Regions from separate parts of the Lentzea sp. NPDC051213 genome, predicted to be linked through region 2. Evidence: predicted binding sites of a transcription regulator. Region 2 holds the regulator's gene; the other holds the start of a gene.
The links. The regulator HspR, encoded in region 2, represses chaperone genes until heat shock. The targets are predictions, from matches to a motif close to ANNTTGAGTNNNNNNNACTCAANNT.
Positions count from the first base shown of each region.

Region 1: lon (endopeptidase La) is a predicted target of HspR. The motif match lies at 2,122-2,146, and genes of this name have one in related genera.

Region 1 is NZ_JBITEX010000011.1:5,303-12,852, forward strand. Features, by position in the region: gene lon (endopeptidase La) at 1-2,107, opposite strand, end outside; gene ACIA8G_RS38335 (SAM-dependent methyltransferase) at 2,266-3,060, shown strand; gene ACIA8G_RS38340 (hypothetical protein) at 3,033-4,061, opposite strand; gene ACIA8G_RS38345 (patatin) at 4,187-6,067, opposite strand; gene ACIA8G_RS38350 (CatB-related O-acetyltransferase) at 6,153-6,785, opposite strand; gene ACIA8G_RS38355 (ABC transporter ATP-binding protein) at 6,782-7,550, opposite strand, start outside.
Region 2 is NZ_JBITEX010000005.1:229,177-236,726, forward strand. Features, by position in the region: gene dnaK (molecular chaperone DnaK) at 1-1,009, shown strand, start outside; gene grpE (nucleotide exchange factor GrpE) at 1,006-1,629, shown strand; gene dnaJ (molecular chaperone DnaJ) at 1,654-2,814, shown strand; gene ACIA8G_RS23450 (heat shock protein transcriptional repressor HspR) at 2,821-3,249, shown strand; gene ACIA8G_RS23455 (hypothetical protein) at 3,246-3,755, shown strand; gene glyA (serine hydroxymethyltransferase) at 3,738-4,955, opposite strand; ZMP/ZTP riboswitch at 4,969-5,050, opposite strand; gene ACIA8G_RS23465 (FAD-binding oxidoreductase) at 5,057-6,160, opposite strand; gene ACIA8G_RS23470 (pyridoxamine 5'-phosphate oxidase family protein) at 6,641-7,102, shown strand.

The sequences.
Region 1 (7,550 bases), on a different contig from region 2:
CCACATCCGGGCGCACCGGGCGGCCGGACAGCAACGACGCCAGCGCCGTCGTCATCGTGACGCCCGCGGACGGCCCGTCCTTCGGCACCGCGCCCGCCGGGACGTGGATGTGCACACCCCGGTCGGCCAGCGCATCGGCCTTGTCGTCGTGCGCACGCAGGTACGACAACGCGATCTGCGCGGACTCCTTCATCACGTCGCCCAGCTGACCGGTCAGCGTCACGCCGGACGCGCCGGTGTCCTTGGGCGCCAGCGATGCCTCGATGAAGAGCACATCCCCACCGACACCCGTGACGGCCAGACCCGTTGCCACGCCGGGAACAGCGGTGCGTTCCGCCGACTCCGGGGTGTTCTTGGGGCTGCCCAGGTACGACCTAAGCGACGGCTGGTCGACCGTGACGGGCAGCTCCAGATCGCCCAGGGCCACCTTCGCGGTCAGCTTGCGCAGGATCCGCGCGAGAGCCCGTTCCAGTTGCCGCACACCGGCTTCCCGCGTGTACTCGCCGGCCAGCTGGTGCAGCGCGGGCTTCTCGAACGTGACGTCCTCGGTGGTGAGACCGGCGCGTTCGATCTGGCGCGGCAGCAGGTGGTCGCTGGCGATCGTGACCTTCTCGTCCTCGGTGTAGCCGTCCAGCTGCACGAGTTCCATGCGGTCGAGCAACGGCGCCGGGATCGAGTCCAGCACGTTCGCGGTCGCGAGGAACACCACGTCCGAGAGGTCGAGCTCGACCTCCAGGTAGTGGTCGCGGAACGTGTGGTTCTGCGCCGGGTCCAGCACCTCCAGCAACGCCGCCGTGGGGTCGCCGCGGTAGTCGGAGCCGACCTTGTCGATCTCGTCGAGCAGCACGACCGGGTTCATCGAACCGGCCTCGCTGATCGCGCGGACGATCCGGCCGGGCAACGCACCGACGTACGTGCGGCGGTGACCGCGGATCTCGGCCTCGTCCCGCACGCCACCCAGGGCCACGCGCACGAACTTGCGGCCCATCGCCCGTGCCACGGACTCGCCCAGCGACGTCTTGCCGACACCGGGAGGCCCGACGAGCGCCAGCACGGCACCGGAGCGACGCCCGCCGACGACACCCATGCCGCGGTCGGCACGACGCTTGCGCACGGCCAGGTACTCGGTGATGCGCTGCTTCACGTCGTCCAGGCCCGCGTGGTCGGCGTCGAGGATCTCCCGCGCGCCCTTGATGTCGTACTCGTCCTCGGTCCGCTCGTTCCACGGGATCTCGAGGACCGTGTCGAGCCACGTCCGGATCCAGCCCACCTCGGGGGACTGCTCGGAGGTGCGCTCCAGCTTGTCGACCTCGGCGAGCGCGGCCTTGGCGACCTTCTCGGGCAGCTCGGCCGCCTCGACGCGGGCCCGGTAGTCGGCCTCCTCGGAGGCGGGCTTGCCGTCGAGCTCGGCCAGCTCCTTGCGGATCGCGGCCATCTGCTGGCGCAGCAGGAACTCCCGCTGCTGCTTCTCCACGCCTTCCTTGACGTCCTTGGCGATCGTCTCGTTGACGTCCAGCTCGGTCAGGTGCGCCTGACCCCACTCGAGCAGCTTCTCCAGCCGCGTGGTGACGTCAGAGGTCTCCAGCAGCCAGATCTTCTGCTTCTCGTCGAGGTACGAGGCGTAACCCGCGAGGTCGGCCAGCGCCGACGGGTCGCTGATCTGCTGAACCGAGTCGACCATCTGCCACGCGCCGCGCGTCTGCAGGATGTTCGTCACGAGAGCGCGGTACTGCTTCGCGAGATCCCGCGTCCGGTCGGTGATCACGGACTCGTCCGCGATCGTCGCGTTGACCCACAGCGCCGCGCCCGGCCCCGTGGTGCCCGTGCCGATGCGCACGCGCTTGGTGCCGCGTACGACGGCGGCGCGTTCGCCACCGGGCAGGCGGCCCACCTGTTCGATCTCGGCCAGCGTGCCGACCGAGGCGTACTTCCCGTCCAGACGTGGAACGAGCAGCACTTGATGATCAGCCGCGGTCGTGGCGGCGTCTACGGCCGCACGGGCCTCGGCGCTCGCCTCCGCACCGGAGATGCGGATCGGCACCACCATGCCGGGCAGCACCACGACGTCGTCCAGCGGCAGTACCGGCAGGGCCAGAGTCTCGCCCATCTCGTCACCCTCCAAAGTTGAGTCTGTACCGCTCAACCAAGTGGAGCGAGCTGGTGTTCCCCCGACGTGTTCGCTGTCAGCGAGCAGCCCCGACACGACCGCTCTTCGCACTGCTGGCGGTGGACACCCGTGTACGCACAAGCGAGGATGCGCCCGTGATGGAAGAGCTGAAGTGGGTGCCGTCCACGGTCGACGTCACGCGTCCGAGCGTCGCGCGCATGTACGACTACTACCTGGGCGGCTCGCACAACTTCGAAGCCGACCGCGCCGCCGCCAAGCAGGTGGAGCAGATCTTCCCCGGCGTCGCGCAGAGCGCGCAGGCGAACCGCTCGTTCCTGCGCCGGGTCGTCCGCCACCTCGTGTCCGAGGGCGTGGACCAGTTCCTCGACCTGGGCTCGGGCATCCCGACCGTGGGCAACGTCCACGAGATCGCCCAGCACGACAACCCGTCCGCCCGAGTGGTGTACGTCGACGTCGAACCCGTCGCGGTGTCGCACAGCAACGCGCTGCTGGCCGACAACCCGCACGCCAACGCCCTGCTGGCCGACCTGAGGGCGACCTCCACCGTGCTGTCGGGCGCCCGCGAACTGCTCGACTTCTCCCGCCCGATCGGCGTGCTGATCATCGCGGCCCTGCACTTCGTCCCGGACGCCGACGACCCGTACACCAAGGTCGCCGAGTACCTGTCCGCCTTCCCGTCCGGCTCGTACCTGGCGATCACGCACGCCACCTGGGACCAGCTCACCGAGGAGGAGCGGGCCGAGGCCGCCCAGGTCGCCCAGATCTACAGCAGCTCCGACAACCAGCTCACCATGCGCACGCACGCGCAGGTCAACAAGTTCTTCGACGGCATGGAGCTGCTGGAGCCGGGCATCGTCGCGGTCAACGACTGGCGCCCGGACTCCTTCGAGGACTACACGAGCATCTACGGCGCCGTCGCCCGCAAGCCCTGAAGCAGACGGTCCCGGATCTCGTTCGTCTCGCGGTCGGTGAGGGTGCGTTCCGGCGCCCTCATCGTCACGCGGATGAGCACGTTCTTCTGACCTGGCCTGGCCTCCAGCCGTTGCCGGACGTGTGCCGGCAGGTCTTCGGTCCTCGTCTCGCTCAGGATCGCGATCTCCTCGACCACGTCCTCCGGGACGAGCGCGCGGATCTTGTCACCCAGCGTCTCCGCGTCCTCGTGCTGGCCGGCCATGACCGAGATGTCCCTGATCGCCGCCGGATGCCGGGAGATCGGCCGGTACTTGTCGAGGTCCAGCATCTGGGTGGCGATGCGGGGATCGGTGTTGCGCAGCAGGCGGATGTCCGGGATTCCCTTGCGCAGCATGAGGATCCGGTCCAGTCCCAGCCCCATCGCCAGGCCGTGCGGGTGGTGCTTGAGGACGTGTTTCGCGGCCCTTCCACACTCGCCGACCTCGACCCACTGGCCGTCGTGCCATACGTCGATCTGCTTGCCGTGCGTGGTGTACGGGTGGTTGGCGTCGATCGTGCGGTAGCGCTTGCCGGGCAGCAGGGTGCTCACGACAGTTTCGATGAGTGCTTCCAACGGTTCTTGGGTGCGTGAGATCCGCCAGATGTCGAGCTGGTGCGGGGTGCCGGTGTGCAGGCGGTCGACGGTGTCGCGGCGGTAGACGAGGCCGGGGCACAGCAGCGTGACGTCCGGTGTCGCGTCTTTGAGCGCTGGCGGGATCATCGCTGTGGTGTGGCTGCGCAGCATGCATGTCTCGCTGACGTACCGGGTGTAGCGGGCGTCCCGGGTGATCGCGTCTTTCGGGTAGCCGAGATGTTCGTAGTTGTGTTCCACCGGTACTAGCGGGTGGTGGCGGACTTCCTTCGGGGTGTCCAGGGCTGCTTTGAGGTCGGTGATCAGCCGTTGCATCGCGTGCGGGCCCTGGGTCGGGTCGGTGAGGTCGCGGACGGTTAGGGCGTGCACTAGTTCATCGGTGCGGTACATGGGGTTTCCCGTTTCTGCTCGGTCTCTTGGGGTGTTCGGAGTCCCCCGACCGACGGGAATCAGGCGCGCGCCACCCACGCTGGTCGGGGGTGGCTAAATCGCGTCATGTTCTGAGGCTAGCGCGCCTACTCCGGCGGAGTCAGCCGCAAATCCGGATCCACCGGCGGAACCCCGTCGAACGGCCCGCCGTCCTTCAACCGCCCAACGTGGTCGAGCGCCACCGAGATCTCCGCCCGGTACGGATCACCATCGGCCGGCGGAGTGCGGAACCACTCGTGCAGCGCCTCGGGAATCTGGAACCGCTCGAGCAGTTCGTCGTACATCGCCTCGCGCTCCGAGGCCTGCACCCCGAGCTCCTGGTACTCGCGCATCGCCATGCGCAGACGGATCCAGCGGTAGCGGTCGGTCTCCTGCTGCTGCGCGAACCGCTCGCGCAACAGGTCGCCGGCACGCTGGCCGCGCAACGCGAGGCGGCGGATCGTGGCGGGCGGCATGAAGAGGTTCGCGCCGCCCTCGTCGTCGGCCTGGCGCACGTGGGCGATGCGGCCGCGGTAGCCGGGCAGCGCGGACTGCATGGTGTCGCGCCAGTCCAGGAAGGTGTTCAGGATGGACGACAGGAAGCTCGGCATCGACGTCAGCGGCGCGTAGTGCCTGCCGGAGGTCGACGCGTCCTGTTCCGGCAGCCACACCTCGGTGGTGTCGCCGGGCGGGTACGACTGCAGGCTCAGGCCGAACGTGGGCCAGCGGGGGAGCAGCGAGTCGAAGAAGTGGATCGGGAAGTTGCTGGTGATACCGCCGTCGGAGAACCAGTGCACCTGGCCGTCGCGGCACAGCGGCACGGCGGCGATCAGGCCGGGGAACGACAGGCTCATCCGCACGGCCAGCACGACCGGCAGCCGGTCCCGGGAAGGCAACGCCAGCAACGGCATGGCCGGGTGCAGCGGACATTTCCGGTCCGCGCGGGCACCGTTGAGCTGCTCGACGACCCGGCGCGGCAGGACGTACCCGAGGCATTCCTCGCAGTACTCCCACTCCTCGGCGCACGGCAACCGGTAGGGCCGCCCCTCGGACAGGTCGGTGGTCATCAGCACGAGGTTGATGTCGCCGAGATCCCCGAACGTCAACGCGTGATCGGTCCCGGCCAACTCGTCGAGCTGGTCAGCGATCCAGTCGGCCAACGGCGGCACCCCGGTTGAGCGGGGTACCCCGGCCAGCCGGTCGAGCCACGACGGCGTGAAGTCACCGGTACCCGGTACGAGTCCGAAGTGGATGGACCGCGCGTTGTTCCTCATGTACGCCTGCATGGCCAGCACGTAGGTGACGGTCAACGCCGAGACCGCCGCGAACGTCAGCACCAGCCACACCAGCAGCACGACCGCCGCCGTCGCGAAGTGCCGCGAGAAAGCCAATCCCAGCACCAACGGCACGGCGATGAACAACCAAGCAGGCCACGGCAGGGAGTTCCTCAACCGCCACAACACCAACGGCACGCAGGCCAGCGCCAGCGCGATCACCAGCACCGCGAGCCACCGCGGCCACACCGTGGGCGCGAGCCAGGCCGACCACAGCACGGGCCCGCCGAGCCACAGCAGCGTCATCATCGCCAGCGCCGCCTTGGCTCGCAGCCCGACCGCGCCCAGCAACGCGAAGAACAGGCACGACACCGCACTACGCCCGGTCGTCTCGCGCTTCTGCATGGTCGCCACGACGATCCGGTACAGCGCGCGGGTCTTCTCGGTGGGCTGGAACAGCTGCGCCATGCGCCACCGCTCCGCACCCGAGCCCGACGTGAACCAGTCGATCAGCTTGGTCAGCTTCTCGAACCCGCCCTGTGCGCGGCCGCGTTCGGCAGCCGCTGTGAACGCCGCGGCGATCGCCCCCGCGGAGGCGCCGCCGATCTGCTTGAACTCGTAGTGGCGTGCCAGCGATGCGACGGCGAGCGGATAGACGACTCCGCTGGTTGTGCCGCCGCGCATCGTCAGGTCGCAGTAGCGGTCGTACTCCATGTGCTCATGGTGGCGTGATCAGGGCCGGGCGTCGTGAAAGTTCACTCGGACGCCATCCAATCGATCTCGGGTCGTTGAGAAGCCATCAGGCCAAGGCGGCCAGATCCGCCGGCGTGCCCGTCATGATCACGCGCACGTGCTCGGTCACCTTCTCCACCGGCCAATCCCACCAAGCAACCCGTTCCAGCACCTCGATCTCAGCCTCGCTGTACCGCTTCTTCAACAGCTTGCCCGGATTCCCACCGACCACCCCGTACGCGGGAACATCCGACACCACCACCGAACCGGAAGCGATGATCGCGCCGTTGCCGATGCGCACGCCAGGCATGATCAGGCAGTTGTAACCGATCCACACGTCGTTACCCACCACCGTGTCGCCACGACTAGGTGCCCCCAACTCGATGTCGAGCGTCCTCTCACCCCACACCCCGCCGAAGATCGTGAACGGGAACGTGGACACACCGTCGGTGCGGTGGTTGGCGCCGGACATGATGAACCGCACGCCCTCGGCCAGCGCGCAGTAGCGGCCGATGATGAGCTTCTCCTGGCCGAAGTTGTAGAGCACATTTCGTTGCTCGAACTGCAAAGCGTGGTGCGGATCGTCGTAGTAGGTGTACTCGCCGATCTCGATCTGCGGGTTCTTCACCAACGGCTTGAGCAGCACCGTGCGCGCTATGTCCGGCAACGGGTAGAGGTTGTCCGGCGAGGGGATGGTCACGGTGCTCCGATCGGCTCTTCGCTGAACTGCGTGCGGTACAACTTGGCGTAGTGGCCTTCCAGTGCCAGCAACGTCTCATGCGTACCACGCTCGACGATCTGCCCGCGATCCACGACGAGGATCTGGTCCGCCGCCCGGATCGTGGAGAGCCGGTGTGCGATCACCAGGGACGTTCGTCCGGCCAGCGCCTCGACCAACGCCTCCTGCACCGCCGCTTCCGAACGGGAGTCCAGGTGGGCCGTTGCCTCGTCCAGGATCACCACGCGTGGCTTGGCCAGCAGCAGACGGGCGATCGTCAGGCGTTGCCGTTCACCGCCGGAGAGGCGGTATCCGCGCTCACCGACCACGGTGTCCAGCTGGTCGGGCAACGACGACACCAGGTCGAACAACCTGGCTCGGCGCAAGGAGTCCCACAGTTCCTCGTCGGATGCGGAGGGCGCCGCGAGCCTCAAATTGGCGCCGATCGACTCGTGGAACAGGTGTCCGTCCTGCGTCACCATGCCCACGGTCTCGCGGATCGAGTCGAACGACAGGTCGGCTACGTCCACACCGGACAGTCGGACCAGACCGGAGTCCGCGTCGTACAGGCGTGGCACCAAAGACGCGATCGTCGACTTGCCCGCGCCCGACGCGCCGACCAGTGCGATGAGCGAACCCGGTTCTGCTACGAAGGAGATTCCGCCGAGGATCTCGTCGCCGCCTCGGGTGTCGAGTGTCGCGACCTCCTCCAGCGAGGCCAGCGAGACCTTGTCCGCGGACGGGTAG
Region 2 (7,550 bases):
GCTCGAGCGCACCCGCGCGCCGTTCAACAACGTGATCAAGGACGCCAGCATCTCCGTCGGCGACATCGACCACGTCGTGCTCGTCGGTGGCTCGACCCGCATGCCCGCCGTCGCGGAGCTCGTGAAGGAGCTGACCGGCGGCCGCGAGCCCAACAAGGGCGTGAACCCGGACGAGGTCGTCGCCGTCGGCGCCGCCCTGCAGGCCGGTGTCCTCAAGGGTGAGGTCAAGGACGTCCTGCTGCTCGACGTCACCCCGCTGTCCCTCGGCATCGAGACCAAGGGCGGCGTCATGACCAAGCTGATCGAGCGCAACACCACGATCCCGACGAAGCGCTCCGAGACCTTCACGACGGCCGACGACAACCAGCCGTCCGTGCAGATCCAGGTCTTCCAGGGCGAGCGCGAGATCGCCTCGCACAACAAGAAGCTCGGCATGTTCGAGCTGACCGGCCTGCCCCCGGCCCCGCGCGGCGTGCCGCAGATCGAGGTCACCTTCGACATCGACGCGAACGGCATCGTCCACGTGTCGGCGAAGGACCTGGGCACCGGCAAGGAGCAGTCGATGACGATCACCGGTGGCTCCGCGCTGCCGAAGGACGACATCGACCGCATGGTCAAGGACGCCGAGGCCCACGCGGAGGAGGACAAGCGCCGCCGCGAAGAGGTCGAGATCCGCAACCAGGCCGAGACCCTCGTCTACCAGACGGAGAAGGTCGTCAAGGAGAACGACGACAAGCTCCCGGCCGAGGTCAAGGAGAAGGTCACCGCCGCGATCGCCGAGGCGAACGAGGCGCTGAAGGGCACCGACATCAACGCCATCAAGACGGCGGTCGAGAAGCTCGCGACCGAGTCCCAGGCCATCGGCCAGGCGATCTACGCGAACGCGCCGGGTGCCGCCGGTGCCGAGGCTCCTGGTGCGGACGCGCCTGGTGCCGCGGGCGCCGGAGCCAAGGCCGGTCAGGACGACGTCGTCGACGCCGAGATCGTGGACGAGGACGAGAAGAAGTGACCGAGCCGAGGCACGCCGCCCCTGACGAGGAGCAGCCTCAGCCTCAGGTGGTCGTGAACGACCGGCGCCGGATCGACCCCGAGTCGGGTGAGGTCCGCGCGCCGGCGCACGCCGCCGAGGAAGGCGCTGCTCCGGCCGAACCTCTGGTCGCCGAGGTCGTGGACGAGGTGGCCGCCGAGCTGAAGGTCCAGCTCGACGAGCGCACCGCCGACCTGCAGCGGCTCTCTGCCGACTACGCGAACTACCGCAAGCGGGTGGAACGCGACCGCGAGGCAGTGATCAACAACGCGAAGGCGGCCGTGGCGGCCGAGCTGCTGCCCCTGCTGGACGACATCGAGCGGGCCGCCGCGCACGGCGACCTGACCGGTGCCTTCAAGGCCGTGGCGGACAAGCTCGTGTCCACGCTGCAGAAGACGGGTCTGGAGCCGTTCGCGCACGACGGCGAGGCGTTCGACCCGTCAGTGCACGAGGCCGTGCAGCACAACACGTCTCCGGACGTCGAGGGCCCGACGGTCACCGCCGTCCTGCGCCGCGGTTACAAGTTCGGCGACAAGCTCGTCCGGCCCGCGCTCGTCGCGGTGACCGACCACGAGCCTGCCGCACCGGCCGAGGAAAGCTGATTCCGGGGAAGGAGGAGACGTCCGGTGAGTGCTAGGGACTGGATCGAAAAGGACTTCTACCGCGAGCTGGGCGTCTCCTCCGACGCGTCGGCGGATGAGATCAAGAAGTCGTACCGCAAGCTCGCCCGCGAGCTGCACCCCGACGCGAACCCCGGCGACGCCAAGGCGGAGGCCCGCTTCAAGTCGGTCTCCGAGGCCTACGGCGTGCTGTCGGACCCGGCCAAGCGCAAGCAGTACGACGAGGCCCGCCGCCTGTTCGCGGGTGGCGGCTTCCCCGGCGCCGGTGGTTTCGGCTCCGGGGGCTTCGACGTCAACGACCTGTTCGGCCGCGCCGCCCAGGGCACCGGCGGTGGTGGCCTCGGCGACCTGCTCGGTGGCCTGTTCAACCGCCGCGGCGGCGGTACGGCGGGTTCCGCCACGCGCCCGCGTCGTGGCGAGGACGTCGAGACCGACGTCCGCATCGACTTCACCGAGGCGGTGCGCGGGGCGACCGTTCCGTTGCGCCTCTCGTCTCCCGCCGCCTGCACGACGTGTGGTGGTTCCGGCGCCAAGCCGGGCACCACGCCGCACGCCTGTGCGACCTGTTCCGGCTCTGGTTTGGTGACGCGTTCGCAGGGCGCTTTCGCGTTCAGCGAGCCGTGCCGCGACTGCCGCGGTACCGGGCGGATCATCGAGGACCCGTGCCCCGAGTGCGGTGGTGACGGCGTCAGCACCCGCACGCGGACGCTGACCGTCCGGATCCCGTCCGGGGTCGACGACGGGCAGCGGATTCGCCTTGCCGGGCAAGGGGAACCCGGTCGCAACGGCGGTCCGTCCGGCGACCTGTTCGTGCGCGTGCACGTCAACCCGCACAGCGTGTTCGGGCGGCAGGGCAACGACCTGACGCTGACGGCGCCGATGACGTTCTCCGAGCTGGCTCTCGGGACGACGTTGACCGTGCCGACGCTGGACGGCAAGGTGACCTTGAAGGTGCCCGCCGGCACCGCCTCCGGGCGGGTCCTGCGGGCTCGGGGCAAGGGGATCACCAAGCGGGACGGTTCCGCCGGCGATCTCCTCATCACCCTGGAGGTCGCGGTGCCGAACAACCTGTCTTCCGAGGCTCGCAAGGCACTCGAGGCCTACGCGGCCACCACTGGTGACCACGATCCGCGTGGCGAGTTGAACGCGCTGCTTGAAGGGCGGTGAGTTCTGGTGGGTTTTCCGTTCCCTCCTGGGACCGACGAGGACACGCCGTTCTTCGTGATCTCGGTGGCGGCCCAGCTCTCGGGTCTGCACGCCCAGACACTGCGGTCCTACGACCGGCTGGGTCTGGTGTCGCCGGGCCGCACGTCGGGTGGCGGTCGCCGCTATTCGATGCGCGATATCGTGCTGCTGCGTGAGGTCCAGCGGCTCTCGCAGGACGAGGGCGTGAACCTCGCCGGCATCAAGCGGATCATCGAGCTGGAGAACCAGGTCGATGCTCTGCACGCGCGAGTCGCCGAGCTGACCCAGGAACTGGCGCAGGCGTTGGCAGCGGCCGATTCCACGGCCGCCGCGGTGCACGCCTCCTACCGGCGGGACCTGGTCCCGATCCGGCAGGAGACGGCGCTCGTCGTGTGGAAACCCAAGCCCCGCAAGTGATCGAGCGTCTTTACGAGGTGTTCGCCGCACCTCGTCCGAGGGTGGTCGACTACTGCGACCACTGCGTGGATCCGGCGGACATCGCGCCGTTCACCACCGTGCCGTTGCGCGAGCTGACCGCTGATCAGGTCGAGAAGTACTGGCTGCGTTGCGGGACGATCGGCGACGAGACCTTCCGTCGCTACCTGCTCCCGCGGGTGCTGGACCTGATCGCGGCGGATGATCTCGACGCGGACTTCTTCTGGTTGCGCATGGCGACCGAGGCTCATGCGAAGGGCGACCGGCGGGAGCAGGCGGTTCTGCAGGAGTACTTCCTCGCCACGCCACGCGCGTTGGCGGTGCTCGTCCAGGAGACCGCTGAGGGAAGCCTGGCCACGTGGCTGTGTGGCCCGGAACCGCTTGCCGCCCTTGAGGAAGCCGCGCTCGCCGGGCCAGATCCGAATGGCGTGATCTCCGACGCCCATCTCGTGCTCGAAGCTCAGCGCTCCTCAGAGGGTGCCGAGTAGTTCCTCGACCTCGGCGGCGATCCGGTCCAGCGCCTGCTCGTCGTCGTGGGCGGTGATCGCGCGGTCCATCCAGTTCGCGATCAACGGCATCTGCTCCGGCTTGAGGCCCCGCGTGGTGACACCGGGCGTGCCGAGGCGGATGCCGGACGGGTCGAACGGCTTGCGGGTGTCGAACGGGACCGCGTTGTAGTTCAGCTCTATCCCGGCCCGGTCCAGCGCCCGAGCCGCCGGCTTGCCGCCGAGGTGCTTCGACGTCAGGTCGATCAGGATCAGGTGGTTGTCCGTGCCGCCCGACACGAGGTCGAAACCCCGCTCCAGCAACGCATCCGCCAACGCCCGTGCGTTCGCCACGATCGCGTGCGCATACGTGCGGAACTCGGGCTGTGCGGCCTCGTGCAGTGCCACGGCGATCGCCGCCGTCGTGTGGTTGTGCGGACCGCCCTGCAGACCGGGGAAGACCGCGCGGTCGATCGCCTTCGCGTGTTCGGCATCGGTGAGGATCATGGCGCCGCGCGGGCCGCGCAACGTCTTGTGGGTGGTCGTGGTGATCACCGGCGCGTGCCCGACGGGTGACGGGTGCGCGCCGCCCGCGACCAGGCCGGCGATGTGCGCGATGTCGGCGACCAGGACGGCGCCGATCTCCTGCGCGATGGTCGCGAAAGCGGGGAAGTCGATCGTGCGCGGGATCGCCGTGCCGCCGCAGAAGATCACCTTCGGGCGTTCGGCGAGGGCCAGTGAGCGGACCTCGTCCATGTCGACCACACCGGTGTCCTTGCGGACGTCGTACTGGACCGCGTGGAACCACTTGCCCGTGGCGGACACGTTCCAGCCGTGGGTCAGGTGGCCGCCCATCGGGAGCGACATGCCCATCACGGTGTCACCGGGCGAGAGGAAGGCGAGGTAGACGGCGAGGTTCGCCGGTGCGCCGGACAGCGGCTGGACGTTGGCGTGGTCGACGCCGAACAGCGCTTTCGCCCGGTCGATCGCCAGCTGCTCGACCTGGTCGATGAACTGCTGGCCTTCGTAGTACCGCTTGCCGGGGTAGCCCTCGGAGTACTTGTTCGTCAGCACCGAGCCTGTTGCTTCGAGCACGGCGGCCGACACGTCGTTCTCGGACGCGATCATGCGCAGCTTGCGGGACTGGCGGTCGGCCTCGGCGTTGATCAGGCCGAACAGGGTGGGATCGGTTTCAGCGAGCACGGCATCACTCCGTGCCGGGCACCCAGGCGTTCGGTGCGCTCGGCAGTCGCTTCCCGGTGGTCGTTTCCACCCTCGGCACGCCAGTCGCGGACGTGCCGAGCCTAGTCCAGCGTGAACGGGTCGTACTTGATCCGGTCGAGCGGAGTTCCGGCGACCAGCATGCGGGACACGGTCGACCTGATCATGGCGGGACTGCCGCAGACCAGGACGTCGCGCTCCTCCCACGCTCCGTAGCGCGTGACCACGTCGGCCAGGGTGCCCTGCTCGACACCGCGGACGCCGGGGTCCGACTCCAGCACCGGCACGACCGTGAGCCACGGGTTCGTGGTCGCGATGCGCTGCAGGTTGTCCAGGTCGTAGAGGTCTTCGCGGGTGCGGCCGCCGTAGAACAGGTGCACACGCGGGTTCTCGCCGTACTGCGCCATCTCGTCGATGATCGCGTGCATCGGCGCGACGCCAGTGCCACCGGCCACCATCAGGATGTCCGTCCCGGCCGTGCGGTCGACCGAGAGACGTCCCATCGGCGGTCCGATCCGCCACGTGTCGCCGGCCTGGGTGTGGCCGACCACCGAGCGGGACACCCAGCCGCCGTCGACGGACCGGATGTGGAACTCGATGATGCCGTCCTCGCGCGGGGCGTTCGCCGGCGAGTAGTACCGCCACAGCCTCTTGCGCTGCGGCGTCTCGACCGAGACGTACTGCCCTGCCTTGTAGGCGACGGGGTGGTCCGGTTGCAGCCGGACGACGGCCAGGTCCCACGACACCCGCTGGTGCTCCAGCACCGTCGCGTGCCAGTAGGCAGGCCCGTTGTCCGCGTCGGCCGCTTCCTGCATCGCCCGGGCCATCAGCGTGTAGGCCTCGGCCCACGCCATCTCGACCTTCGGCGTCCAGGCAGCGCCCGCGAACTTCTTGACCGCGGACAGCAGGGCCGTGCCGACGGCCTCGTAGTGGACGTTGATGACACCGAACTTGCGGTGGTCACGGCCCAGCTGGCGCAGGAAGGGGATCAGGTCGTCCGGGCGGTCGACCATCTGAACCACGTGCACGAGGGCGCGCAGCAGACGGCTGCGCTGCACCTCCATGTTCGCGGGGAACATCTCGCGTGTGGCAGGCGAGAGCGAGAAGAGCATGCCGTAGAAGAATTTCGCCACTTCTTCGGCGTGCGGTTCCACCACCGCGAAGCTCTCCCGGATCATCCGCACCATCGCGGTGACGCCAGGCGGGGGTTCACGGTGTGGCGGGGTAGGGATGGGGCTCAGCACAGCGTTCGCAGTCATGGTCCGCGCGCAGTCTCCACGTTCTCATTGGCGCCAGCAAGGTGCTGTCGTCCTCGTCAAGCATCCGTCCCCCGACAGGGTGGACAGTAACCCCTGATCGGTGGGTTTGACTCCTTGATGCCACCTTCGAGCGAAGTCCGATTACCGTACGCAACTGGTTGTTACCGCAACAGTGTGAATGTGAGGGTTCGTCTGTACCGGGTTGCGTGCTTGCGTGCGACGGTGGAGCGCGTGTCCCTGCCTGAGCTGACTGAAACCACCTCACCCGACCGTGTTGAGCGTCCTGGCTCACGTCCTGAGTCACGTCCTGGTTCTCGGGGTGAGCACTTCCTCCAATGTGCCCTGGAGACGTCGGACCGCGCTAGCAGGTTCTACGAGGACCAGGTACTCGATCACCTGAACCCGGTCATGGTGGAGTTCGTTGGGCGGATGGAGATGGCGTTCATCTCTACTGCTGATGCTGATGGGGCCTGTGACTCTTCGCTGCGGGCTGGGCCTCCTGGGTTTTTGCGGGTGGTCGACTCTCGGACCGTGGTCTACCCCGAGTATCGGGGGAACGGGGTTATGGCCTCGCTGGGCAACATCATGGAGAACCCGCACGTTGGGATGCTTCTGCTGGACTTCGCTGATGATCTGATCGGGCTGCATTTGAACGGGGCGGCTCGGATTGCTCCTCTGGAGGAGTTCTCCACTGAGGATCGGCGGGTTGAGCGGTGGGTTGTGGTTTCGGTTGAGGAGGCTTACATCCACTGTCGGAAGCACATCCCTCGGATGGTGCCGGTGGAGCGGGTTCGGGCGTGGGGGACGGACGACGTTCGGCGCAAGGGTGGGGACTTTTTCGGGGTTAAGGCTGGTCAGAGGGCTGATTGACGGTGCGCTCCGGGTGCTTTGGTGGTCCGGTTGAGTTGGCGGGTTCCTGGTGGGTGCTTCCACCTGGGGCTCTGCCCCAGACCCCGGCAATCTGATCTGGGGGTCCGCGCCGTGGGCGGGTTGATGGCACGCCTGTTGCTTACGGCGGCTTGCGGTTGCGTAGGTGCTTGCGTTGGCGGTGGGGTCCCGTCACGAGTCGCACGGGAGGCAGCCACACCCGAGTAGGGGTGTCAACCGGACGAAAAGCGTGTCCGGTTGACACCCCTACTCGGGCGCGGCAAGAGCATCCATGCGACTCGTGACGGGACCCCACCGCCGGGTCTGTGTGACTGAAGGGCAACTGCGGCTCGGCTTCGCCGTCGCGTCGGCTCGCCTGCGGCATTGCGTTGATTGGCGCTCTAGCGGCTGGCTGGACGCTGGGTGTGATCCGTCAGCTAGAGGGAATTGT